DNA from 3 places in the Corynebacterium mayonis genome. Region 3 is predicted to be linked to each of the others. Evidence: predicted binding sites of a transcription regulator. Region 3 holds the regulator's gene; each other region holds the start of a gene.
What was found. The regulator LexA, encoded in region 3, represses DNA repair genes until DNA is damaged. The targets are predictions, from matches to a motif close to CGAACANNTGTTCG.

Region 1 (8,074 bases), 190 kb from region 3:
TGTAAGTGTTGAGCACCTCAGCGGCAGTGATTCCCTGTGTGGGGTCCATGCGCATGTCCAGCGGCGCGTCGACGCGGTACGCAAACCCGCGCTCTTCGCGGTCGAGCTGCATGGAGGAGACCCCGAGATCGAAAAGGGCGCCCGCAAGACCCTGTTTGCGCACCTTTTCAAAGACTTCACCCTCGCCAGCGGCAATTAGGTTACCGATCTCGTCGAAGCGAGCCTGAACCGCAACGAAGCGCTCACCGAAGCGGGCCAACCGCTCGCTCGCCTCCTTCAACGCCTCGGGGTCGCGGTCGACACCGATGACACACGCGGAAGGAAAAACAGTGAGGAAGTGTTCGGTGTGGCCGCCGGCGCCGAGAGTGCCGTCAACGATGACCGCGTTGGCGCCGAAGGCTTCCACCGCTGGGGCCAGCAACTCCGCCATGCGGTCACGCAGGACTGGGACGTGGCCCCGGTTGGCAGCTACGTCGAAGTCCATCTGAGACACAGGCACAGGCACAGACACGCCTGAGGCATTTGGTTGGCCGTCTGTGCTGTTCCCAGTCACCGGTGAACCCCCTCCGCGTGGCGATAGTTGTCGTGTGAAAGTGTTGTCTTCTGGTCCCGCCACATAAGTGGTTGGGGAGCGCATAGAGCCCTGCCCGAGGCGGCTGTTCTGATGTCGGGGAAGTACACCAGAATGCTCCACGCCCCGGACAGAGTCCGTACACGCTCTCCGTCAGTAGTCATCTGGTTGCTCGTCGGGTAGTCAGTCCTAGAGCAGGCCGGAGAGAATGTCATCGTCGTCGGCCGCCGCAAAAGCGGCCTCCGTTTCTTCTTGATATTTGTTCCAGGACTCGGCGTCCCAGATTTCGAGGAAATCTACCGAACCGATGACCACGCACTCCTTGGATAGTTGTGCGTACTCGCGGTGCGCTGGAGACAACGTGATGCGACCGGACCCGTCAAGTGTTTGTTCATCCGCACTGGCAGCCAGATTTCGGATGAACGCACGTGCTTGGGGGTTGGTGCGGGACACAGCCGCGGCCTTGCGGGCCCTCGCTGCGAACTCCTCCCGTGGATAAACCGCGAGGGAGTGATCCTGCCCCTTGGTCACCATCAGTCCGTCCGCCAACTCCTCACGGAACTTGGCGGGCAGCGTCAAGCGCCCCTTGTCGTCGAGCTTGGGCGTGTAGGTTCCCAGAAACATCCGGCAGACCCACCTTCCCTGTTCTCGCCGACGTTGGTTTTTCAATTTTCTCGGCGTTGAGTCGTTGCGACACGTAGTCAAGATGTCGCCACATCTCGCCGCTGTGCCCCACTCTAACCCACTTTGCCCCACAAACGCCACCGCTGAACCCATTTTTTCCTTCCGGTAACACAACAATGCAGCTCATCGGCACAAAATTAAGGTGGGGTGGATTCCCGTCAACTCCCCTTTCTGAGGCTCAAACGGCACCTACCACAGGTGCCCTGACGCCTTTGAGGACCCGCTGACCCGCCACTTCCCACCCAAAGACGCAGGTGGGCGAAAGTGGGTGGGTGAAAGTGGGTGGGTGCGCAGCCGCCGCTTCCCACCCCGCAAGTACCCCACACCGCCGGAAAGGAAAGGCGCCGGCAAAAAGACGCCCACAATAAAAAAGGCGCAACCGAAGTTGCGCAGTGTTACACCCCCTCGAAGGGGCGGAGCTTATTGACCTTCGAAGCGGCGGCGGAAATTCTCCTCCATCTTGGAGCTGCGTGCGGAGGCCCGGGGGGTCGCCGACGCGGAGGCGCGAGAGGCAGCGCCTGCATTCGGGGTCCGCAGGGCCATCACGCCGCCGGCGAACATCACCGCGAAGCCAATAATGCTGATAGCGATGAGCCACGTGCTCACCGTCGCGAGGGCAACACCGCCGATCAAAAGGGCGAGGCCGAAAACGACCAGCGCGACACTGCGCATGGTGATTTTGCCCAATCCCCCGCCCAGTGAGGGCCCGTTCGTGTGGGGCATGGAACGAGCAAACGACGGATCCTCCGCAAGGAGGGACTGCTCAATTTCGCGCAGCGCGCGCTGCTCCTGCTCAGATAGAGACACTGTTCACTCTCCGACGTGTGTGGCCGACGTTTTTCAACTATCTGTATAACGCTCCACACGCCGCGAATGTTCCCGCGCTGTCCCCGGTTAACTTTTAGGCGACTAACAAAGCTCCCGGCAGGAAGGAATCGCGGAAGGTTTCCACCCTGGCCACAAACCGCCTCACGGCTGCCTCACTGGGCGCTGCGGCAACACCCGAGGCAACCCGGCTGCGAAGCGCGGAGTAGGCGGAAAACTCCTTTGCCCACGTTGCTTCCCTTTCTCCACTTAGGGCAAGTTTGTCCCAGGCGCTCGTGGGCAATCTTTTTCTCCTCATCACGGTCGGCGAGTCCGCACAGATAGCGCCCGCGATACGCAAAGCCGCACGGTAGCCGTATTCGAGGGCCAATTCGAGGTCCCCGTTTTGCAGTTGTTTGTGCGCACCACGCAAAAGGTCGTCGGCGGCCTGGAAAAAGCGTGCGCTTTTCGGCGTGCCCGCCGCGCCGTATGCTACACCTGTCGTCGCCGAAATCACGCTGTTCATCTGCTTAGCCCTTCCTCGTTGATTTGTTTCGCGGAGCCTTTCCGCACGATGTGACAACAGGATAAAACAGACGTTCGACACGCAACACACTATTTATCGAACATAGTTTCTAAGCATTGTTCGCGGCAATTTCCCGGCAATCCTCAGCGGCGTCCACATTGGCATGGTTCGATGGACAACATGCCAGTGTCGATCCGCCACATCTCCGGCCACGAGTTCAGCTTGCTCGCCCCAACTCTTGTCGACATCCACATCGCCGCGATGGGATACCCACCTTTCATCCGTTCCTCGCGCATCGACGTGTGGCGCCGAGAAATCCTCCAGCCCGGTTTCCGGGCGGTCATCGCCGTGGAAACTCACAACGGGGAAGAAAGGATCGTCGGAGTCGCTTACGGGCTCACCGGGATTCGCAACCGGTGGTGGGACAGCCAACTCATCCAGGGCCTGAAAGCCAAAGGTGGCCCGACCAAAGACGAACTGGCCATACTGGACAACTACTTCGAGGTCGCGGAGGTCCACGTCAGCACCGACGCCCAAAACCGGGGCGTCGGCACGGCCATGCTCCACGCGCTTTTGGCACAGGTTGAAGAAAAGTGGGCGTTGCTGTCCACCCCGGAGGTGGATAACGAGGCGAACGCCGCCTTCGGCCTGTACCGCAAAATGGGCTTCGTCGACATTCTGCGTTTCTTTCACTACGCGGGGGATCCACGCCCCTTTGCAATCCTGGGCCGGAGACTGCCTGTCGATGCCCCCAGGTAGGGTGGGAAAAGTCAACGCGCGACTCAACAACTCAAAGGAGATAGCGTGACTTCCCTCTCCCCCAAGTTCGATCCCGCCGCTTTGCCCCATGAAATTCCCGACGCCGTCGAGCAGGAGTTGCGGGACTTCTTCGACCGCCGCCTTTCCAACATCGAAGACATCGGTGCCCCGGTGGTATGTGCAGCCGAGACAATGCGTGATTTCGTCCTCGGTGGGGGCAAGCGGATCCGCCCCCTCTACGGCTGGGCGGGTTTCGTCGGGGCCGGAGGCCTCGACCGCGGCGAGGAGGACCCGCAGGCTGTTCTGCGGGCGGTGAGCTCCCTGGAGCTGATTCAAGCGTGTGCCCTGATCCACGACGACATTATCGACGCCTCCGACACCCGCCGCGGCAACCCGACTGTGCACCGGCTCATCGAGGCCACGCACCGCCGTCGCGGGTTGCGCGGTGACGCCGCTGACTTCGGCCGCAATATCGCTATCCTCGTCGGCGATCTGGCTTTGGTGTGGGCGGAGGACATGTGGATCGAATCTGGGCTTAGTGATGCAGCGCTGCACCGCGCCAGAAGCGCGTGGCGCGGCATGCGCTCTGAGGTCATCGGCGGGCAAATCCTCGATATTTCGCTGGAGGCCAGCGGGGATGAATCCATTGAGTTGGCCACGAAGGTCAACCGCTACAAAGCTGCCGCCTACACAATCGAGCGTCCGCTGCATCTCGGGGCGGCGCTCGCGGGTGCGCCCGCGCAGACCATCGAGGCTTTCCGCGGGTACGGCCGCGACATTGGCATCGCTTTCCAGCTTCGCGACGACCTCTTGGGGGTCTTCGGGGATTCTGCCGTCACCGGCAAACCTGCTGGCGACGACCTGCGGGAAGGAAAGCGCACCGTTTTGCTCGCCTTGGCTTTGCAGGAGTTGGATGCCTGCGACCCAGCCGCTGCACGGAAGCTGCGTGAGGGAGTTGGGGCGGTCAGCGACCCGGCGGATGTCCAACGCCTGGCGGATTTGGTGGGGGCAACATCGGCTGCTGAGGGCGTCGAAAAGCGTATTGAGGAGCTGACAACCTCCGGTTTGGCGCACCTGTCGGCCGCTGGCCTGACCGGTTCAGTTGCGCAGACTTTGCGCGAGCTCGCCATTAAGGCCACGTCGCGCCGTGCGTAACCCTATGTCAGCCACCTGGTGGGGGTTCTGGGCGGCGGTTTTCATCGCCCTCGGCTCTTTCGGCGCGGGCGCGACCCGCAACCGCGGCGGGATCATGCACGAGCTCGGCCTGGCGCACCTCACCTACGGTCACGGGCGCTTGCTTTTCGACGTCATTTTCACCACCGGCATCATCGGCCTGACCGCCGCCTGGGTGCTGCTCGGCCGCGACGTAATCCACGGGCGCTTCGAGTTGGCCACAGTGCGCCAAGCAGTTGCCACCTGGGCTGCACCTTTGGCGCTGTCGGCGCCGATTTTATCGCGCGATGTGTACTCCTACCTCATGCAAGGAGCGATGGTGCGCGACGGTTTCGACCCCTACTCCGAAGGCGCCGCCATCAACCCTGGCCCCTACTTGTTGGAAGTCTCGCACGACTGGCGCAACACCACCACTCCTTATGGGCCGCTTCACTTAGGGCTCGGCAAAGCCATCACTACGCTCGTCGGCGATAATGTCACCCTCGGCGTGGTCACCTACAAGCTGATCAGCCTCGCTGGGTTCGCCCTGATCTTCTACGCCGTGCCGCGTATCGCCCTCCACGTCGGCGGCAACCCAGCCGTCGCCATGTGGCTTGGCGTGGCCAACCCCGTGATGTTGCTGCACATGATCGGCGGGATGCACAACGAATCGGTGATGGTTGGTCTCGTCAGCATCGGGCTGCTGCTGTGCATGACGCAACGGTGGGCAACCCCAGGCATAGCGCTCATCGCGCTGGCTGTAGCGCTCAAAGCCACCGCCGCTGTGGCGCTTCCTTTCGTAGTGTGGATTCTCTACCACCGCCACGCCCATAACCGCACCAGTGCTGCAGCGAAGCTGGCGGTCTTTTTCGCAGTGGGGGCGTGGGTTACGGCCGTCTCCGCAGTAGTGATCAACGGTGTCACCGTGGCCAGTGGCTCCACCTGGGGTTGGGTGGAGGAAATCTCCGGTAACTCCAAAGTGGTCAACCCCTTGTCGGGGCCTACCTTAGTGGCCGATATCCTGACTCCTTTCATCCAACTGTTCCAGGAGGATTTCCGCTACAACACCGCCCTGGCGCTGACCCGCACCGTCGGCAGCGTGTTCATGCTCGTCGGCCTGGTTGCGGTGTGGGTAGTTTTCCGGCCACACGGCAGCGCAACGCAACGCCGTGCCATCATGGGCACCACGGCGGCCTACGCCGTCGCCTTTATCACCAACGCCGTGACCCTGCCGTGGTACTACGCCTCCATCATCACCTTGGCGGGCACGTTCAACCCGCCGCTGGGGGTGCAAAAACTCACCGTGGCGGGTTCCATCATCGTCGCTCTCGGCTTCATGGGAAGCGGCAACCACCGCTTCTACGACATCTGGTTTGTGCTGCCCGCCATCGTTGTGGCGTGGGCCGCCGCCGAGTGGATCTACCCTAAAACGCCATGGCCTGTGCGCGACGAATAACCTCGCGCGCGCCGTGGCCATGCAAAGCGTCTATCGGGCGGCCGGGCAGCGACTCGTCCGGGGTGTATAGGTAGGCGAGGATCTCGTCGTCGTCGAAGCCGCCGTCGTGAAGCACCGTGATCGCACCGGCGATGAACTTGGACAGCTCAAAGTTGGCGTCGAGAAGCAGACGCGGAATCCGCTTATCGTGGCCCCGACGAAACATCAACAGCTTGTGCGCCCCGACAAGATCATGCACGCGTGTCACGGGAACACCCAGGTAATCGGCAACCTCCGGCAAGGTCAACAGGGTGTCGTCGGCAAGCAGTGCCTCAAGGTCAGGAGTGGAATTATCTGCGTTACTCACGCTGCGCAGTGTACCCGCGTTGGCGGTGGCGAACGCCCGTCGGCCATACTGGTGACCATGGCACAGCTCGCAGTCGGCTCATACCTGGAAGACCGCTACGTGATCGACCGGCCGATCGCGCGCGGCGGCATGTCCACGGTCTACCGCTGCGTAGACACTCGCCTCGACCGTGAAGTCGCCGCGAAAGTAATGGACGAACGCTATGTCCACGACCGCACCTTCCGCGAACGCTTCCGCCGCGAAGCGCTCGCCATGGCCAAACTCAACCACCCCAACCTGGTCAACGTTTACGACTTCTCCGCGGAAGGCGACAACCCGGCGCAGGTTTTTCTTATCATGGAACTGATCACCGGCGGCACCCTGCGCGAACTGCTCGCCGAGCGGGGGCCCATGCCGCCGCACGCCGCGGCCGCCGTGATGCGCGCCGTGCTGACCGGTTTGAGCCTTGCCCACCGCCGCGGCATGGTCCACCGCGATATCAAACCGGACAACGTCTTGATCAACAGCGATCACTCCGTCAAACTCGCTGACTTCGGGCTTGTGCGCGCCGCCGCAGATTCCCCGCAGTCAACTGACCAGATCATCGGAACGGTGTCCTACTTATCGCCCGAGCAAGTCGACGGCTCATCGCTCACGCAGGCCTCCGACGTTTACTCCGCCGGCATCGTGCTTTTCGAACTGCTCACAGGCGAAACGCCTTTCTCCGGCGACACGCCGCTGGCCCACGCCTACGCGCGCCTCAATGAGGACGTTGCTTCGCCGTCTTCGAAAATTACGGGCGTGCCAAAGCTTTTCGACGAACTCGTGGCCACCGCCACCTCACGCCAGCCCCGGGACCGCTTCCATGACGCCGGCGAGTTTCTCGCCGCGCTTGACGATGTCGCCCGCGAACTCGCGCTGCCCGACTACACCGTTCCGGTTCCCACTAACTCCGCCGCGAACCGTGCCGCCGCCCACCCGACGTCTGTGACGGCGGCCAGCGCAGCCAGTGCCCTCACTGAGGTTCAACCGGGGCGTGAGTTAGACCCTCAGCCGATACCGGAAACTCGTGTTTTTGAACAACGCCTCTTTCCCAACGTCACGCCAGCGCCAGAAACCGCTCTTGCCGGTGCGGAAACGGCGCCTGCGGCTGCTCCGGTTCCGCGTGTCGATGCTCCGTCTGCCCCCGCTGTCCGACAGCAACCAGATCCACCGGCACCTCGGCCCGTTAACCCGGTCACGAACCGTTCAGCGGCGGGGCTCGTTGTATTTTTGGTATTCGCTGGCTTATTTATCGTGGCTGTCCTTGTCGGTGCGTGGTGGTTTGGCTCCGGGATGTATGACACAACGCCGGAGCTCATCGCACCTATGCGTGCCGCGACGCCGCTATAGATGGCGGTTCTTTGGGGGCGGAAAAACCGCTGTGGTCGTGTCTTCGGCTCAAGGTGATTAAGCAGCAGTGCTCCCGGCGCTACCGCCGAGAGCACTTTCGCAAACGCCCTTAGTAGCGCAGCATCTCCGCCACAAGGAAGGCCAGCTCGAGGGCTTGCTCCGTGTTCAAGCGCGGGTCGCAGGCAGACTCGTAGCGGCCGGGCAGGTCAACGTCGGTGATGTCCTGGGCGCCACCGAGGCACTCCGTAACATTTTCGCCGGTTAGTTCAATGTGGATACCGCCCGGGTGGGTGCCCAACTGGCGGTGCACCTCGAAAAATCCCTGCGCCTCGTCGATGATCTTGTCGAAGTGGCGGGTTTTGTAACCATTGCTTGCAGTAAAGGTGTTGCCGTGCATGGGGTCCG
Region 2 (8,074 bases), 900 kb from region 3:
TTGGCTCGACTGAAAGAGGGGGGCCCGTCGCGTATTAGCCAGATCGCTGAGACAGAAGGCGTGCGCATGCCGACGGCGTCCAATACCATTAACCAGCTAGAAAAGCGCGGGCTGGTCCGACGCACCCGGGATGAAACGGACCGTCGCGGCGTCAGCGTCGAGCTGACGGAGAAGGGCGACGAGGAACTCACCCGTGTGGGCGAGGAGCGCACGAAGTACCTCGCGGACATGATCAGTACGCTTAGCGAGGAGCAGCTTCGCACGGCCGTCGACCTCACCGAGATCATCATTTCTCTTGCTGATACTTACGGCCACAGCGAAAAAGGTGAAGGCATTTAGCCAAAACTTAGGTTAAGGCGCAATAATATCTGGGTTAACTTTTCCCAAACCTTTGATTGCGCATGTCTTCTGATGATCACCGCCTCGACGCGGTCGCTGCCTCCCGCGACGGACAACCCTTGCGGATCGTGGTCGGCTGGGACAAAAACAGCTCCGACGGAGTTGCCCTGGCCGCCTGGCTCGGCAGGTCCATGCCCGTCGAGGTCAGTGTGATCTCCACTGTGCCGCGTTCCTGGACTAAATCGCTGTCCTCGAAGAAGTACAAAAAGTGGCTGAAAGCCGAAGCCAGCAGGTACGCGGACAAAGCTAGCGCAGTGCTCAACGAGCACCTCTCGCCTGCGCAGTTCGGCGCGCCGCCGTTTACGCTTATCGACGCCTTCGATGAGCCCGCCGCACTCATGAACGCAGCCCAGGACCGCGACGCCGACCTGATCATCCTCGGCACCTCCGTAAAGCCGAAGAAGGCACGGTTCATGGCATCGCCCTACTCCTCCGAACTGCTGCACTCCTCCCCCATCTCCCTCGGCCTCGCGCCGAAGGGTCTGAAACTGTCAAAGAAGGGCGTCACCCGCGTCAACTACCTCTTTCTCTACGCCGACCGGGACCGGGATTCCTCAGGTTTGCGTGATGCGGTGCGCACGGCGACGTCGATAAGCGTGCCTCTACGGCTCGTGTCAATGTTTCCTGAACTTCCCGACGCCGAAGAATTCGACACCTTCGTCCACACCGTCGGCGCCGCCCGCGACTGGTACGAATCCTCCCTGGCATTACTCGACCGCGCCCGCGATGAAGCTTTGCGCTACGCCGCCGAATTGAGCCCCACAGCCGCCGAAAACCTCGAAGTCGAAACCGCACTCGCCTACGGCGGTGGCTGGGACAAGGCGGTCGACTCCTTGAAATGGAAACGCGGCGACCTTATGTGCCTCGGCTCCCGACCAAAAGCCCAAGGCCATCAAGTCTTCATCGGCTCCCGCGCCAGCGAACTACTGCGCCACGCCCCAGCCCCCGTCATGATTTTTCCGCGACTTGAAGCCTAGGGTGGACACTATGCGCGACCATCCAGAAAACCTCCCCGACTCAGCTGCCGACCGCCCCAACCTGTTGCGCCCCGAGCCCCGGAATTTCGACGAGCTGGCCGACATGCCTGACCCAGTTGCCCAAGCGCAGCGCAACCAGCGCTCCACCCGCGAAGCACTCCTCTACGCCGCTGCAACCGTCGCCTTGACGGCACTCATCGGGCTTATATCTGGTGCCTATTTCCGCATACAAGGCGGACCACTATGCGACGCCGGCACCGCCACCTGGCTATGCACCAGCACCGCCCGCTGGTGGTGGGCCTTAATCAACAGCTTCCCGCCCGTCATCAGCCTGCTCGGGTGTGCCATCATCATGGTGCGCAAACTCAAACACTACGAACGCTGGATGCCATGGATGGGCGTTTTTTGGCTGCCTATCGTGCCTTTCACCATGTGGTGGCTCACCGTGACCATCGGAATCTTGGCGATCGACAGCATGTAGACATTTTTTGAGGAAAAGTCCGCAATGCGGAGTTTTTCGCCTTCCTTCCGACTCGAAAAAAGTCCGCAATGCGGAGTTTTTCTCCCCCCTGCAACCTTTGCCATAAAGGACGCTATAGATCATCATTTGCGCAGCTAAATAGCGCTTTTGCCCTCCATGTCCGAACCCCTTGTTATTGTCCACTTAGAACGTTAATTCGAATAGTTCTTCGCAGGGGGAAACATGACCACAGCAACCATTGAAACTAACCTCAGCTCCGCGACACCGAGCGAGCTCATCAGCTTGATTGAAAAGGGTTTCGGCTCGTTGACGCGGCAGAAAGCCACCATCCTCCACGCCATCGCGCTTTTCGACGCCCTCGCTCTCGCTCCGCAGGTAGGGGCACGGACGACCGCTAGTTGGCTCATCCGCAGTCTGTCAGTGCCTAGTTCTTCGGCTCACGAGTACGTCCACGTTGCCCGTTCGCTTCTGGCGTTTTCCATTCTGGGCGAGTCCTTTTCCGCCGGTCGGATCAATTATTCGAAAGTGCGGCTCCTTTTGTCCTTGTTGAACTCGGACAATGAGGAGGAGTTGGTCTCCTTGGCCGAGAAAATGACATACCACGAGCTCGAGTTAGCGTTGATGAAGTATCGAAAGAAGGAATCTGCGCCGGCACGCAAGTCCTACATACGCATGAAAACCTGCGATGACGGGCGAATCAAACTGTGGGGAAACTTCAACGCCTCCGAGGGTGCGAAGGTGATGGCTGCAATGAAAGTTGGTGAGGTCGCCTGGCATGACTGTGACCTGAACCGTCTCCGCGCGGCTGATGGCACAATCGATGAAGCTGCACTTGATGGCAAGCTTGACGGGTTGGAGGGGGCGTCGACAAGCGTCTCTGCCTTCGGGCTGCCTCTCGACGAAGCCCTCCTGACCTCGTTTATGGGGCTGGTCAATATAGCGTTGACCAAACCAAAGAACCCGCTCCGCGCACCTGGAGCGCACGTCAACGTCGTGATGACCACAGACGGGCGGGCCTACCTGCCGCACAACCCTGGCGCCCCCTCGGATGCGGTAAAAAACCTCCTCAGCAACGCCCAATTTCGCATCAACCAGGTCGATGACACTGGCCTGGTGCTCAACACGGGACGCAAATTCCGCTTAGCCACCGACGCTCAGATCAACGCCTTGATGCTCATGTGGCGCGGCAAATGCGCCATGCCCGGTTGCAAACATTCACGCTTCATGGAAATGCACCACATCACCGACTGGGCAGACGGCGGGCCGACGGACTTGGACAACCTCTTGCCGTTGTGCTCCGCGTGCCACAGCCTAGTCAGCGACCGCTACATCCGGATCTTGAAAGACGGCGGTGATGTGCACTTCCTGTTCCCCGACGGGAGCCGTTACGTCAGTTACGCCCACGGGTTGGCTGAACGCAACGATGCCGCACTGACCCTGCAGGAGTTCAACGAAGGGACGCACCGTGACTAGGCACTAGCAGCACATTCACCACACAAATGCTGCACCTGACGGCAGTTCTCGCAGCTCAAGTATTGGGTGCGGCACTCGGGTTCGTTGGCGCAATTGTAGAACTGGTTCGTCCCCTCTCCGCAGTGCACGCAGTGCCCGAGCTGTACGTAGTTCGGGTCGTCGGGCGCACCAAACTCGGTATGCATGCGTTTGTCAAAAACGTAGAGGGAGCCCTCCCAAAGGCCATCGTTGCCGTATTTCTCCCCGTAGCGCACGATCCCGCCGTCAATCTGGTAGACCTCCTTGAAGCCCCGATTCTTCATCAGGCTGGACAGCACTTCGCAGCGGATACCGCCGGTGCAGTATGAGATGACAGGTTTGTCTTTCATCCAGTCATACTTGCCGCTGTCAAGCTCAGCGATGAAGTCGTGGGTGGTTTCCACATCAGGAACGACGGCGTTTTTGAACCGGCCGATCTCGGCTTCGCGGGCGTTGCGCCCATCGAAGAAAACGGTCTCGGGCTTGGTGTGGACAAGCTCATTGACCTGCTCAGGGGTGAGGTGGGTGCCGCCGCCGATAACGCCGCGCTCGTCGACTTTGATCTCGCCCGCCGCCCCGAAAGAAACAATTTCCTCACGCGCTTTAACGCTCAGCTTGGGGAAGTCTTCCTTGCCGCCTTCGGACCACTTAAATTCGATACCACGGAAGTACTCACGTGTTTTGCGGGCGTAGGCTTTGCAGGCGTCGATGGCGCCGCCGACGGTGCCGTTGATGCCGTGCTCCGAAATGATGATCCTCCCGTGCAAACCAAGTCCTTCGCACAGGTCGCGCTGCCAGAGGCGGACAGCCTCCGGGTCGGCGATAGGCTGGAATTTGTAGTACAGGAGGATCTTGCTGGTCATGCCAACAATCTTAAGCGCTACAGGTCGTATCCCTTGAACATGATGGCGTAGTCGGTGCCCATCGCCTCCCCGCCTGCGCGGGCGTTGCCTCCGACAAGGTCTTCGCCACTGGGGTGGTCAGGTAGCGCCTCGAGGTAGAGCTTGTGCGATTCCAGGGAAGCGATGCCCTGGTCGACGTGCTTGCGCTCGATGATGACTCCTCGGTCAGGTTCGCTGGGGTTCGCGATCAACAGGAGTTTGGCTTGGTGGCGCTCGCCTGCGTCGGGGAAGACGAACTCGTTGCCGGCGTCGCGCGCCGCGTCGACGGCCGCTAAGCCGGTGGCGCGGTGGTCTGCCTGGTTCAGGCCCCACGGCGCCACCACGTCAAAGTTTTGGGTCAGCACAACTGTGGGCTTGACTTTGCGGATCTCCCGGGCGATCGCCTTGCGCATTTCAAGGCCGTAGACCAGGTTCCCGTCGGGGAAATCAAGGATGTTTAGCTCGCTTACTCCCACTTGGCGGCACGCCTCACGCTGCTCCTGCGCGCGGGTATGCGCGGTGTCCTCGGGCTTTGCGCCGGCGATGCCGTGCTCGCCGTGGGTCAGCAGCAGATAGTGGACTTCAACTCCGTCGTCGACCCACTTGGCCACGGCCGCGGACGCGCCGTACTCCATGTCGTCCGGGTGAGCCACCACTGCAAGTACGCGGTCTTGGGCTGTCAATTCGATGGGTTGCATAGCTTTTACTTCTTAGCGGTTGTGCCCCTGCTCCTTCGTCAACTGACCCCAGGATAGTCATAGCGGGAAAAATCACGTTGGTGCTCGAATTGGCTGCGGGCTTAAGCGGCTCAAGCTGCCGGGCTCAGCGCGTGAGAAGCGCGCCGCCCGGGAAAGCGGTGGCCCTAGGAGACTCGTTGGCCGTGCTCGTTGTAGGTGAAGAAACCGCGGCCGGCTTCGACGCCAATGCGCCCTTCGGCAATCATTTCTTCGAGTAGTCCTTGGAACTTCTTCTCCCACTCCTCCGGGTTGGGCTTGAGCTTGCCCACCGCCAAAACGGTGCGCAACCCAACGATGTCCATAACTTCGAAGGGGCCTCGCGGCGAGCCGGTCGAGTTGCGCCAGTCAAGGTCAATGTCCTCTGGGTCTGCGACCTCGTTGGCGAGCAAGTACTGGCCGGCAGTGAGGAAGGGCACGAGGATGGTGTTGAGGATGTAGCCGGGTTGTTCCTTCTTCAGCTTCACGGGCACCATGCCGATCTGCTCCGCAAACTCGCTGAGGATGTCTACATACTTCATATCTGTGCCGGCGTGCGGCATGATCTCGGCGGTGTTTTGTACCCAAATGTGGTTGGCGAAGTGCAGGGCGAGGAAGCGTTCGGGCGAGCCTGTGGAATCAGCGAAGTTGCTGGGCAGCAGGGTAGAGGTGTTGGTGGCGAAGATGGCTTCGGCTGGGGCTGCTTTGCCGACGCGCTGCCATACGTCCTTTTTAATCTCGATCTGTTCTGGGACGGCTTCGATGATGAGGTCAGCTTCCCGTACTGCCTCTCCTAGGTCAGTGGTTTGGGTCAGACGGCCACGGGCCTGGGCCATGGACTCTTCAGTGGTGTCCTCCAAGTCTGCAACCATGCGCGTGCCGAAGGTGTCGAAGCGTTTGGTCGCGGCTTGAAGGGCTTCTTCATTGATGTCCCAGGAGATGACGTTGAACCCGCGGTTGGCGGTGACGAGAGCGATTTGGGCGCCGAGAACACCAGCGCCGAGAACTGTGACATTTGTGATAGCCATATGGCCGACTATAAGGGCAACGCTATGGCGGTGCAGTTGAGGCAAGTCGGCCGCGCCCCGGCAGCGGGGCGCACCCCTGCCCCACCAGTGGTTATACCTTTAACTGAGCCGCACGAACCCCTGAGTGAGATTCATCACTATGGCTCTCGTTGCGCCTTAACGCTTGTGATACAGCGCCTTCTTCCAATACTCGGGCTCCGAGGTCACCATGACCCCCAGACTGCGGAAAATCCCTTCGTCCACGGAACCCAAAATTGTTGTTGCGTGGGCATCGCACCCACGCAGTTTCGGCAACTGCTCAAGCGCCTTCTCCGCCTCCGCATTGTCAGCGGCCGAAGCAGACAAGGCGATCAGCACCTCGTCAGTGTGCAGACGGGGGTTGAGCGAGCCTAAGTAGGTGGTCTTTAAGGATTGGATCGGTTCGATGGCCTCAGGGGAGAGCAAATGGACCTCGTCGGAAATCCCCGCCAACTCCTTCAGGGCATTGAGAAGTACCGCGGCTGAAGGGCCAAGCAGATCCGAGGTCTTGCCGGTAACGATGCGCCCATTAGGCAGCTCTAGTGCCACGCCAGGCTTGCCGGTAAACGCAGAAACCTCGCGGGCCGGGGCGACCACAACGCGGTCGTCGACCTTGCACTCAGCCTTGCGCATGACGGTGGCGACGCGGTCAGAGATGGTGGAGTCGGCGTCGGCGCGGCGTTCGTCGACAAGCGCTTTGAAGTAACGGCGCACAATCTCCTGCTTGGAGGCGTGGCGGCAGGCAGCGTCGTCGGAAATGCAGTAGCCGGCCATGTTCACACCCATGTCAGTCGGTGACTGGTACGGCTCCTCGCCCGTAACCTCCTTGAGCAGCGATTTAAGCAGCGGAAAAACCTCAATGTCACGGTTATAACTGGTGACTTTCTCCCCGTAGGCCTCCAGGTGGTACTGGTCGATGACATTGATGTCGTCGAGGTCAGCGGTGGCCGCCTCATAAGCCAGATTGACGGGGTGGCTAAGAGGCAGGTTCCAGATGGGGAAAGTCTCAAACTTGGCGTAGCCCGCCGGAACACCTCGCTTGTGGGCGTGGTAGATCTGGCTCAAGCACGTCGCCAGTTTGCCGGAGCCCGGCCCGGGCGCCGTCATGACAATTACGTCGCGGGAAGGCTCCGCGTACTCGTTGAGCCCGAAGCCCTCCTCCGAAACAATCCGCGATGTGTCATTCGGGTAGCCCGGGATGACGCGGTGGCGGGACACCTTCAGGCCAAGGCGACGCAGACGGTCCATGAACTGCTCCACTTGGGGCGTTCCGTCCTCAACCTGGGTGACAACAACGTTGTCGACGAGGAAGCCGAGGTCACGGAAGGCGTCGATGAGCCGTAGCACGTCGTCTTCGTAGGTGATGCCGAGGTCAGCGCGGACCTTCTGGCGCACAATGTCAACAGCGTTGACACACACCATGATTTCGACCTCATCCTTGATGCGCTCCAACATCGCAATCTTGTTGTCCGGGGTGAAACCGGGCAGGATGCGGGAGGCATGGTGGTCATCGAACAGCTTTCCACCCATTTCGAGGTAGAGTGTGCCGCCGATTTCTGCGCGCCGTGCACTGATGTGCTCCGACTGCATCTGGATGTATTTTTCCCGGTCGAATCCAATCGAGTACGGCATGTCGGCTCCCTTTCGCCCTAGCGTTTTACAACGCCAAGCCAGTGTAGCGCGTCGGTTTACAAGCCGTGAACCTGCTTGAACTCGCGGCGGCGAGCATGCAGGATCGGCTCGGTGTAACCGGATGGCGACACGGTGCCTTTGAAGATGAGGTCCTTCGCGGCTTGGAAACCGATGGACTGCTCGTAGCTCACAGCCATCGGCAGGTATGCGGCATCACCGTGGTTTTGCTTATCGACGACCTTCGCCATCCGCTCCAGAGATTCCAGCACCTGCTCTTGCGTCACAATGCCGTGGACCAGCCAGTTCGCCAGGAGTTGCGAGGAGATACGCAGGGTGGCGCGGTCCTCCATGAGGTCGACGTTGTGGATGTCAGGCACCTTGGAGCAACCGACGCCCTGTTCGACCCAGCGGATGACGTAGCCGAGAATGGACTGGCAGTTGTTGTCCACCTCCT
Region 3 (8,074 bases):
TCCCCCTGAAGCAAATTGAGGCGGTGAACAAAGTTCTCGCCGATGTCACCCGCGATACCGGCGAAAAGATTCCGCCGGAGATTATTGTGGTCAACAAGGTCGATGAGGCCGATGCGCTGGTGTTGGCGGAGCTGCGGCATGTTCTTGAGCGTTCAGGCCATGATGTTGTGTTCGTCTCCGCCTTGACCGGCGAAGGCATTTTAGAGCTTGAAGGCAAAATTGAGATGTTTCTCAACACCATCGACGCCCACGTCACTATGTTGGTGCCTTTCACTCGCGGCGATGTCATCAACACCTTGCACGAGGAGGGCACGGTGCGTTCCGAATCTTACGAAGAAAAGGGCACGCTTATCGACGTTCGCCTGCCTAAAGTCCTGGCCGAGCAGTACCGCGAGTTCGTGGTGGGCAGGGCCTAGAGACAATGCGTTGGGGGTGAGAGCCCCGTCTCGCTGCGAAGTAGCTACGATCGAGCTACAGATGCGACGACTGGAGCAGGGAGGCGGCGGGCTCGTCGACAAGCACCGTGACCTCGTTGTGCATCTGCAGCACAGAGGCGGGAACCATGGCACGTACCGGACCTTCGATAAGATCGCGCACGGCCTCGGCTTTTGCTGTGCCGGTGGCGATGAGCAAGATGCGACGCGCCTCCATGATGGTGCCCAGGCCCTGCGTCAAAGCGAAGCGGGGAACGTCGGCGGGATCGTCGAAAAAGCGGGCGTTATCCCGGATGGTTTGCGCCGTAAGCTGAACGACACGCGTGCGTGATGTCAAAGAACCCGTCGGTTCATTAAAGGCGATGTGGCCATTGCTACCGATGCCCAAAATTTGGATGTCGATCCCACCCGCCTCACGGATCGCCGCTTCATACTGCGCAGCGGCGTGTTGTGGGTCGCTAGCGTCGCCTGGCAGGGAGTAAACCAAGTGGTCATCAATGTCGATGTGTGAGGTGAACTCCCGGCGAATCGTCTGATAGTAGGACTGCTCGTGGGTGGGTGCCAGGCCCAGGTATTCGTCGAGAAGAAAGGCGGAGCAACCACGGAAACTTAACTCTGCGCGGCGGTAGCGGTTGGTTAGTTCGGTGTAGGTCGGGTTGGGGGTAGAACCCGTGGCCAAGCCAAGAACAGCTCCAGGGCGTGCGTGAGGCGCGATGAGGTCGGCGGCTGCCACGGCAATTTCGTCTTTCGACGAGTAGATGCGTATGTCCACGGGTGATTCCTCGCTCCTGGTGAGTCAGCAGTTTCGCTGGTGGTCCGGTCCCATTTACTTTAAGGCACGTCTAGAGGCCATAATGAATTTCTGTGAGAACTTCGAAAACGCGCAGCACATGGACCATTCACGGCGACGGTAGACGAGTCAGCCCAGGCGAGGTCGTCGCTGCGCATGAAAGACTTAACTGGCCCCGCACGATAGGCATTGGCATGCAGCATGTTGTGGCCATGTTCGGGGCTACCTTGCTCGTTCCAACTTTGACTGGTTTTCCCGTCAACACCACGTTGCTCTTTTCCGGCCTGGGAACGATCATCTTCCTCGTGCTCACGCGCAACAAGGTGCCGTCCTACCTTGGCTCCTCCTTCGCCTTCATCGCCCCGTTGACGGCCTCGCAAGCCTACGGTGTTGGTGCTCAACTCGCCGGCGTAGTGGTCACTGGCCTGGTGCTCATCGCAGTCGGTTTCATCGTCCAGGCGGCGGGAAGAAAAATCATTGATGCGGTGATGCCGCCAGCGGTCACGGGCGCGATCGTCGCCCTGATCGGCTTTAACCTGGCGCCTACTGCGGTAGACAACTTCCAGGCCCAACCATGGATCGCCACCATCACCTTGGCGTCGATCCTCACCGTCACCGTGATCACCCGCGGGATGGCTTCTCGCCTGAGCATCCTCATCGGAGTCATCGTCGGATGGGTAGCGGCCGCGCTCGGCGGCGGACTTACAGACGACGCCTTCGAAACGATTTCCCAGACCCCGTGGCTCGGTCTGCCGCAGTTCCACACCCCTGAATTTCACCTCTCTGCGGTGTTGGTCACGCTGCCGGTGTTGGTTGTCTTGATCGCGGAAAATGTCGGGCACGTCAAAGCAGTCGGAGAGATGACCGCTACTGACTTGGACGATTACCAGGGCCGAGCACTGATTGGCGATGGAATCGCGACGACGCTGGCTGGGTCTTTCGGCGGCTCCGGCACCACCACCTATGCCGAAAACATTGGTGTGATGGCGGCGACAAAGGTCTACTCCACTGCCGCCTACTGGGTCGCTTCGATCTTCGCGATCGCTTTGGCGTTCATCCCCAAGTTCGGCGCGATTATCTTCACCATCCCGGCGGGTGTGTTGGGAGGGGCATGTTTGGTGCTCTACGGCCTTATCGGGATGCTGGGGGTGCGGATTTGGCAAGATAACCGGGTCGATTTCACCAACCCCGTCAACCTCACTGCTGCGGCCGTGGCAATGATCGCGGGAGTTGGCAATTTGACCTTGACCTTCGGTGCTATCGAGTTGCAAGGCATCGCTTTAGGTTCTGTCGGCATCATTGTGCTCTACCCCTTGATGCGCTTTGCTTACTCATCGATGGGTGAGGGCGGCTACGACGGATTCGCCCGCGCGGGCTCGCAATGATTGGCTACTCGGCGGCGAGCACGACGCGAATGCCGTGGCTTTCGAATTGTTCCACGATGGAGGCAGGCGCGTCCGTGTCGGTGATAAGGACGTCGATGTCGTCAAGGGTGCCAAAGCTGACTAGGTAATCGTTGCCCAGCTTTGAGGAATCGCACAAAACCACAATCCGTTCGGCGTTAGTTACCATCGCTGCTTTAACCGCAGCTTCCTGCGCGTGAGCCGTGGACAAACCGTGGTCGATGGTTAAGGCATTTGTGCCGATGAAGGCGACTTCGGCTGACATCAGGGCGAGGCTGCGCAACGCCGTGTCGCCGACGACGGCCTGGGACAGCGCCCGGACGTTGCCACCGAGGAGTTGGACGTTTGACAATCCCTCAGCGGCAAGCTCAAGTGCCACCGGCAGGGAATTGGTCACGATTGGGTGCGCGTCAATGCCCGGGTGGTCGACGATCAAAGAGGCGAGGGTGCTCAAGGTGGTGCCTGAGTCGAGAAAGATCCGTGCGCCGGGAGTTCGCGGCAGAAAGTCTAAGGCGGCTTTGGCGATGGCGGATTTCGCGCCGGAGGCTGAGCGGTAGCGGGCGTCGAGCGGCACTTCAGTGGTGAGAAAAGCCTGGCTGGCAACGGCTCCGCCGTGGACGCGGTGGATGACGCCAGCCTCGCTGAGGGTGGCAAGGTCCCGGCGGATGGTTTCGGCGGTGACACTGAAGCGTTCGGCAAGGTCAGTTACGTTGACCCGACCCTCCACTGCGGTCAGTGACGCGATTTGTCGTCGTCGTTCGTCGGCGTACATTCCTACCTCCACCCGCCACGGCCGACCTTGTGCGGCCATTTCACACCTGCAGATATTGTTCCAAAGCCGGGGCAAACGTGACCATTTTGCGCCACTGCGGGCCTCGATTCACCCCCGCGCGGGGGACGAAGCGGGCAGCTTCGACCAGGAGGTGTCAAAGTGTGCGGAAAACGGAAATGATGCGCCCCATGATCGTCGCATTGTCGCCTTTAATGGGGGAGAACGCTTCATTGTGCGGCAGAAGCCACACGCCGGAGGAATCGCGGTGGAACTCCTTGACGGTTGCCTCTCCATCTAAAAGTGCGGCGACAAACTCGCCTTCTTCGGCGACGGGCTGGGAACGAACGACGACCCAGTCTCCGTCGAGGATCCCAGCATCTCGCATCGATTCGCCCACGACCTGAAGAATGAACAGTTCTCCATCGCCGAGCAAGTCGCCCGGTAGGGGCAGGTAGTTTTCGACGTTTTCCTCGGCCAGAATTGGTGAGCCCGCGGCGATCTGCCCAACTACGGGGATAAAGCGTGTCGGCGAAGCCCCCTCGAAAGCGTCGTCGGTTGCAGTGTCCTTGACGGTTTTCGGCGAACCGGGGAGGTGGCGCAAATCCACGGCACGGGGCTTGTTCGGGTCGCGCCGCAAAAAGCCCTTCTTCTCCAACTCTTTGAGTTGGTAGGCAACCGAGGAGGTGGATTGTAAACCGGCTGCGTCGCCAATTTCGCGGATGCTGGGCGGGTACCCGCGGAGAACAACTGCGTCCCTGATTACCTCCAGGATGCGGCGCTGGCGGTCGGATAAAACGCTCATATCGAGCGCTGCGGCGTCAATTTTTTTACGAGCCATGGTTCTAAGTCCTCTTTTGCTGAATCTTCGGGGCCTGCCTGGTGCAGCCAAGTTCATCAGCCGCACAACGCGTAGTACAAAAATAGCAGATCTGGCAAACATGTTCGAGGCAATTGTGCGAAAGCTAGACAACTTGTGTGGGGGCTGGTATAACTCGAACATAGCAGCGAGACTCGAACATTCGCGCGAAGAAGTGGCGATGTTGTCGGGTCGGCGTTCTACACTCGCCGTAGAAGATGAAGGAGGAACCATGTCTACAGTCATTCGTCAGCCTCGACCAGCCAGTATGATTAACAGCCCGACAACTGCGACACCGGCCCACGTACAGGTTTGGGACGTATCTACGCGGATTATGGCAGATCGGCAACGGGCTAGTGTGCGAACTCTCGTCTCGCCGCCTCGAACAACCAATCGTACGGTAGCAGTCCCGAGGACCATACCTAACAAGACCATCGAACGGGCAGACGCACAGGACAATATTCGAGGTTCCGTTGTCCTGGGGGCGCTACTCGGAGCCGCACTTATCGTCGGCTCCACCATCGGCGGAGCCTTTTCCGCAGACGCCGGTTCCACGCCTTCCGTCGACACCACACGCGAAGTCCAGTCGGCGCACCTGTGATGCTGACAGGGGGCGAGGCAGTGGAATACAGGTAAACTTTCCGCTGTTCAGGCACAAGGGGAGACAACCCACGAAGTATCGGAGAGGGAGCCACAATGTACTGCCCGTTTTGCCAACACCAACAATCGCGGGTGATGGACTCCCGTGTCATTGATGCAGGGTCCGCCATCCGTCGCCGCCGTGAATGCACAGAATGTGGCGGACGGTTCACCACGGTGGAAAAGGCGATTTTGACCGTGGTTAAGCGAAATGGTGTGAGCGAGCCCTTCGACCGCGACAAACTCATCGTCGGTGTACGCCGCGCCTGCCAAGGCCGCGATGTATCCGATGACGCGCTCAAACGCTTGGCTCAACAAGTGGAGGAGACGGTTCGCAGTCACGGCAGCTCCCAAGTCAACGCTAACGATGTTGGTCTTGCGGTCTTGGAGCCTTTGCGCGCCTTAGACGAGGTGGCTTATTTACGCTTCGCTTCCGTCTATAAGTCCTTTGAATCTGCCGATGATTTCGAATCCGAGATCCGCCTGATGCGTCGGCGCGACCGCGAAGATTTCTAGATGGCAGCCGAAGAATCAGGAAAGCTTGTCAATCATCTTCTCAATGCGCCGTTGACTCACCGGCTTCGCGGTTCCGAGCCGTTGCGCGAAAAGGCTCACTCGCAATTCTTCAATTCGCCACACAATATCTTTGTAAGCGAATGTTTTCTCCCGGCCCTTGGGTAAGCGCTTCAGCTTCGCAGCCAGTTGCGCTCTGACTGAATCAATGACGCCTTGGCGCTCGGCGTCTTTTTCCGGGTCGCGGTTCATATCCTCAAGCCTTTGCTTCATAGCCGCAACATATCGCGGCAGGTGCTGCAAACGCTCCAGCCCGTGAACCGTAATGGCGTGCTGTGGAAGGAAAAACGCCAACTGGGTTCGCATGTCCTCGATTGCCGGGCCTTCCCACTTCTTTAGTTCCGCGGCAATGTTGGCGTACTCAACTAATCCAGGGGCGATGCCGACGACAATGCGTCGCACAGCACCTGGTATCTCCGGCTTAATCGCCTTGACCAAAGCGGCAAACTCCTCGGGGTCGCGCACTGGCCCCCCGTGGGCGAACATGGCGTCTCGCACCGCCGCGACGCGAGCGTCGTTGACCAACCCCTCCGCCCCGCCGTGCGGGTAATGGTCCACCGCCACCTTGTGCCGCAGTGGAAGCCCTTTGGTCATGTGGGCAGCCGACACTGAGATTTCACGCAGAAGGAGAGTTAGCGTGGCGGTGACCATGGATGCTTCGGCGGCGGCCTTTGTCGGGTGGACCGTCACGCGCACACCGTCTGCGGTTGCCTCCAACGCCGGGAAGGCGTCGACAACGTTTCCGTCGATGGTTGTCTCGACGGTTTCGGCGACCGGGCCAAGAGTCTCGGCAGTCCATTTCGCGGCCGCCTTCTTTTCCGAGCGTCGAGATGCCTTCGACACTGAGGAACGAATCTGCCCAGCCTGGCGCTTCCGCAGCTCCGCAAGATTTTTGTCGTGGTCGACGATTTCGCCCCGTTTGTCAATCGCCGCATACGTAACCCGCAGGTGTGCGGGCAAGGCCTCGGGGCGAAAATCGCTTGCGTTGATGCCGCTTGCCCCGAACAAACGCAGGACCTCCGCTAGTTGCTTAACGATGGGAGATTCACGGGGCAGCAATTTCGGCATCGCGCGTTGGGCGAAGTCCGGGGCGGGGACCACTGAGCGTCTTAAAGCTTTCGGCAGTGTGCGGATCAGTTCGGTCACCAACTCCTCGCGCAGACCTAGCACCAGCCAATCAAAGCCTTCGTCAGAGAAACCCGCAAGCAGTGGAACCGGCACCTCGACTGTCAGACCGTCGAAGGCATCGCCGGGCTCAAACTTGTAGCGCAGCTCGTAGTCTATGCTGCCCTGGCGCCACGTCGCAGGAAATGCTTCGGCGGAAGCGTCCGCGGCATCGTCTACCAGCAAATCGGGATTGAAGTTGAGGAAGTCTGCATCTTCTTGGCGTTTGTTTTTCCACCAGGAATCGAAGTGCCTCGCTGTAGTGACGGTGGCCGGCAGCTTCGAGTCGTAGAACTGATAGAGGGTGTCCTTGTCCACGACAAGGCCGCGCCGCCGCAGCTTCTCCTCGATTTCCGCGGCCTCTTTGAGGAGGTTGTCGTTGTGATCGATGAAGGTGTGGTGACGGTTCCAATCCCCCTCGATCAGCGCGTGGCGGATAAACATGCTGCGGGCGGCTTCCGCATCGACGCGGTGGTAGGCAACGAGCCTGTCGCGCACGATCGGCACGCCGTAGAGCAAAGACTTCTGGTGCACCATCGCCGCGGAGCGTTTGCGCGACCAGATCGGATCTGAGTAGCTGTGCTTGAGCAGGTCTTTCGCGGCTCGCTCGACCCATTCCGGCTCGACTTTGGCGACATCGCGCGCCCACAGACGAGAAGTTTCGACGAGTTCGGCCGCCATAAGGAAGGCCGGCGGGCGTTTGGCCAGAGAGGAGCCGGGAAAGACAAGAAAACGTGTGCCACGCGCACCGTGGAATTCGCGGGATTCGCCGTCGCGCACGCCGATGTTGGACAAAAGCCCGGTCAATAAGGACTTGTGGATCGCATCGACATCGCGCTCGCCCGCGAGGTTTTCCGCGCGCGACCAGCCAAGTTGCTTTTCGACGTCCCCAAGCTGGCGCACTAAGTCGTACCACTGCCTGATCCGCATGTAATGCAAAAACTCGGATTTCATACGCTTGCGGAAGCGGTTGCCCGACAATTCATCGCGGGAGAGACGAATGTAGTCCCACAGCTTTAAAGCGGAAAGGAAATCGGAGGTGTTGTCCCGAAAGCGGGCATGGGCCTGGTCTGCTTGGGCCTGAAACTCAAGGGGGCGCTCACGGACATCTTGGATGGTCATAAAGGCCACGATGGCCGTGACGTCGTCAAGAACACCCAATCTGTTTGCCTCAACGAGCATGCGGGCCATCTTCGGGTCGACGGGAATACGGGCGAGGTCGCGCCCGATACTGGTGAGCACAGGGGCGCCGCCGCGTTCCTTGTCGGTGATCGCGCCGAGCTCATGCAGAAGCAAAAGCCCGTCACGGATCGCCTTATTCTCAGGTGGCTGGATAAAAGGAAACTCGTTGATGTCGCCAAGTCGCAGCGAGATCATTTGCAAAATCACACTCGCCAGATTTGTGCGCAAAATTTCCGGGTCCGTGAACTCCGGCCGGGCCTT

Region 1: the regulator LexA is predicted to act here: its motif matches at 2,649-2,662, upstream of VLL26_RS05240 (SAV_6107 family HEPN domain-containing protein).
Region 2: the regulator LexA is predicted to act here: its motif matches at 2,055-2,068, upstream of VLL26_RS08445 (HNH endonuclease signature motif containing protein).

Annotation. Positions count from the first base shown of each region.
Region 1 is NZ_CP141643.1:1,110,566-1,118,639, forward strand. Features, by position in the region: gene rsmH (16S rRNA (cytosine(1402)-N(4))-methyltransferase RsmH) at 1-484, opposite strand, end outside; gene mraZ (division/cell wall cluster transcriptional repressor MraZ) at 761-1,195, opposite strand; gene VLL26_RS05235 (DUF3040 domain-containing protein) at 1,676-2,062, opposite strand; gene VLL26_RS05240 (SAV_6107 family HEPN domain-containing protein) at 2,157-2,585, opposite strand; gene VLL26_RS05245 (GNAT family N-acetyltransferase) at 2,766-3,344, shown strand; gene VLL26_RS05250 (polyprenyl synthetase family protein) at 3,390-4,499, shown strand; gene VLL26_RS05255 (alpha-(1->6)-mannopyranosyltransferase A) at 4,492-5,952, shown strand; gene VLL26_RS05260 (Rv2175c family DNA-binding protein) at 5,921-6,307, opposite strand; gene VLL26_RS05265 (protein kinase domain-containing protein) at 6,356-7,669, shown strand; gene VLL26_RS05270 (class II 3-deoxy-7-phosphoheptulonate synthase) at 7,779-8,074, opposite strand, start outside.
Region 2 is NZ_CP141643.1:1,817,864-1,825,937, forward strand. Features, by position in the region: gene VLL26_RS08430 (MarR family winged helix-turn-helix transcriptional regulator) at 1-339, shown strand, start outside; gene VLL26_RS08435 (universal stress protein) at 402-1,376, shown strand; gene VLL26_RS08440 (hypothetical protein) at 1,387-1,857, shown strand; gene VLL26_RS08445 (HNH endonuclease signature motif containing protein) at 2,080-3,330, shown strand; gene VLL26_RS08450 (rhodanese-related sulfurtransferase) at 3,327-4,211, opposite strand; gene VLL26_RS08455 (PIG-L deacetylase family protein) at 4,229-4,927, opposite strand; gene VLL26_RS08460 (3-hydroxyacyl-CoA dehydrogenase) at 5,092-5,970, opposite strand; gene VLL26_RS08465 (DUF1846 domain-containing protein) at 6,127-7,620, opposite strand; gene glcB (malate synthase G) at 7,677-8,074, opposite strand, start outside.
Region 3 is NZ_CP141643.1:918,040-926,113, reverse strand. Features, by position in the region: gene hflX (GTPase HflX) at 1-416, shown strand, start outside; gene nagB (glucosamine-6-phosphate deaminase) at 472-1,206, opposite strand; gene VLL26_RS04380 (uracil-xanthine permease family protein) at 1,299-2,609, shown strand; gene VLL26_RS04375 (DeoR/GlpR family DNA-binding transcription regulator) at 2,614-3,399, opposite strand; gene lexA (transcriptional repressor LexA) at 3,554-4,237, opposite strand; gene VLL26_RS04365 (hypothetical protein) at 4,488-4,856, shown strand; gene nrdR (transcriptional regulator NrdR) at 4,952-5,410, shown strand; gene hrpA (ATP-dependent RNA helicase HrpA) at 5,426-8,074, opposite strand, start outside.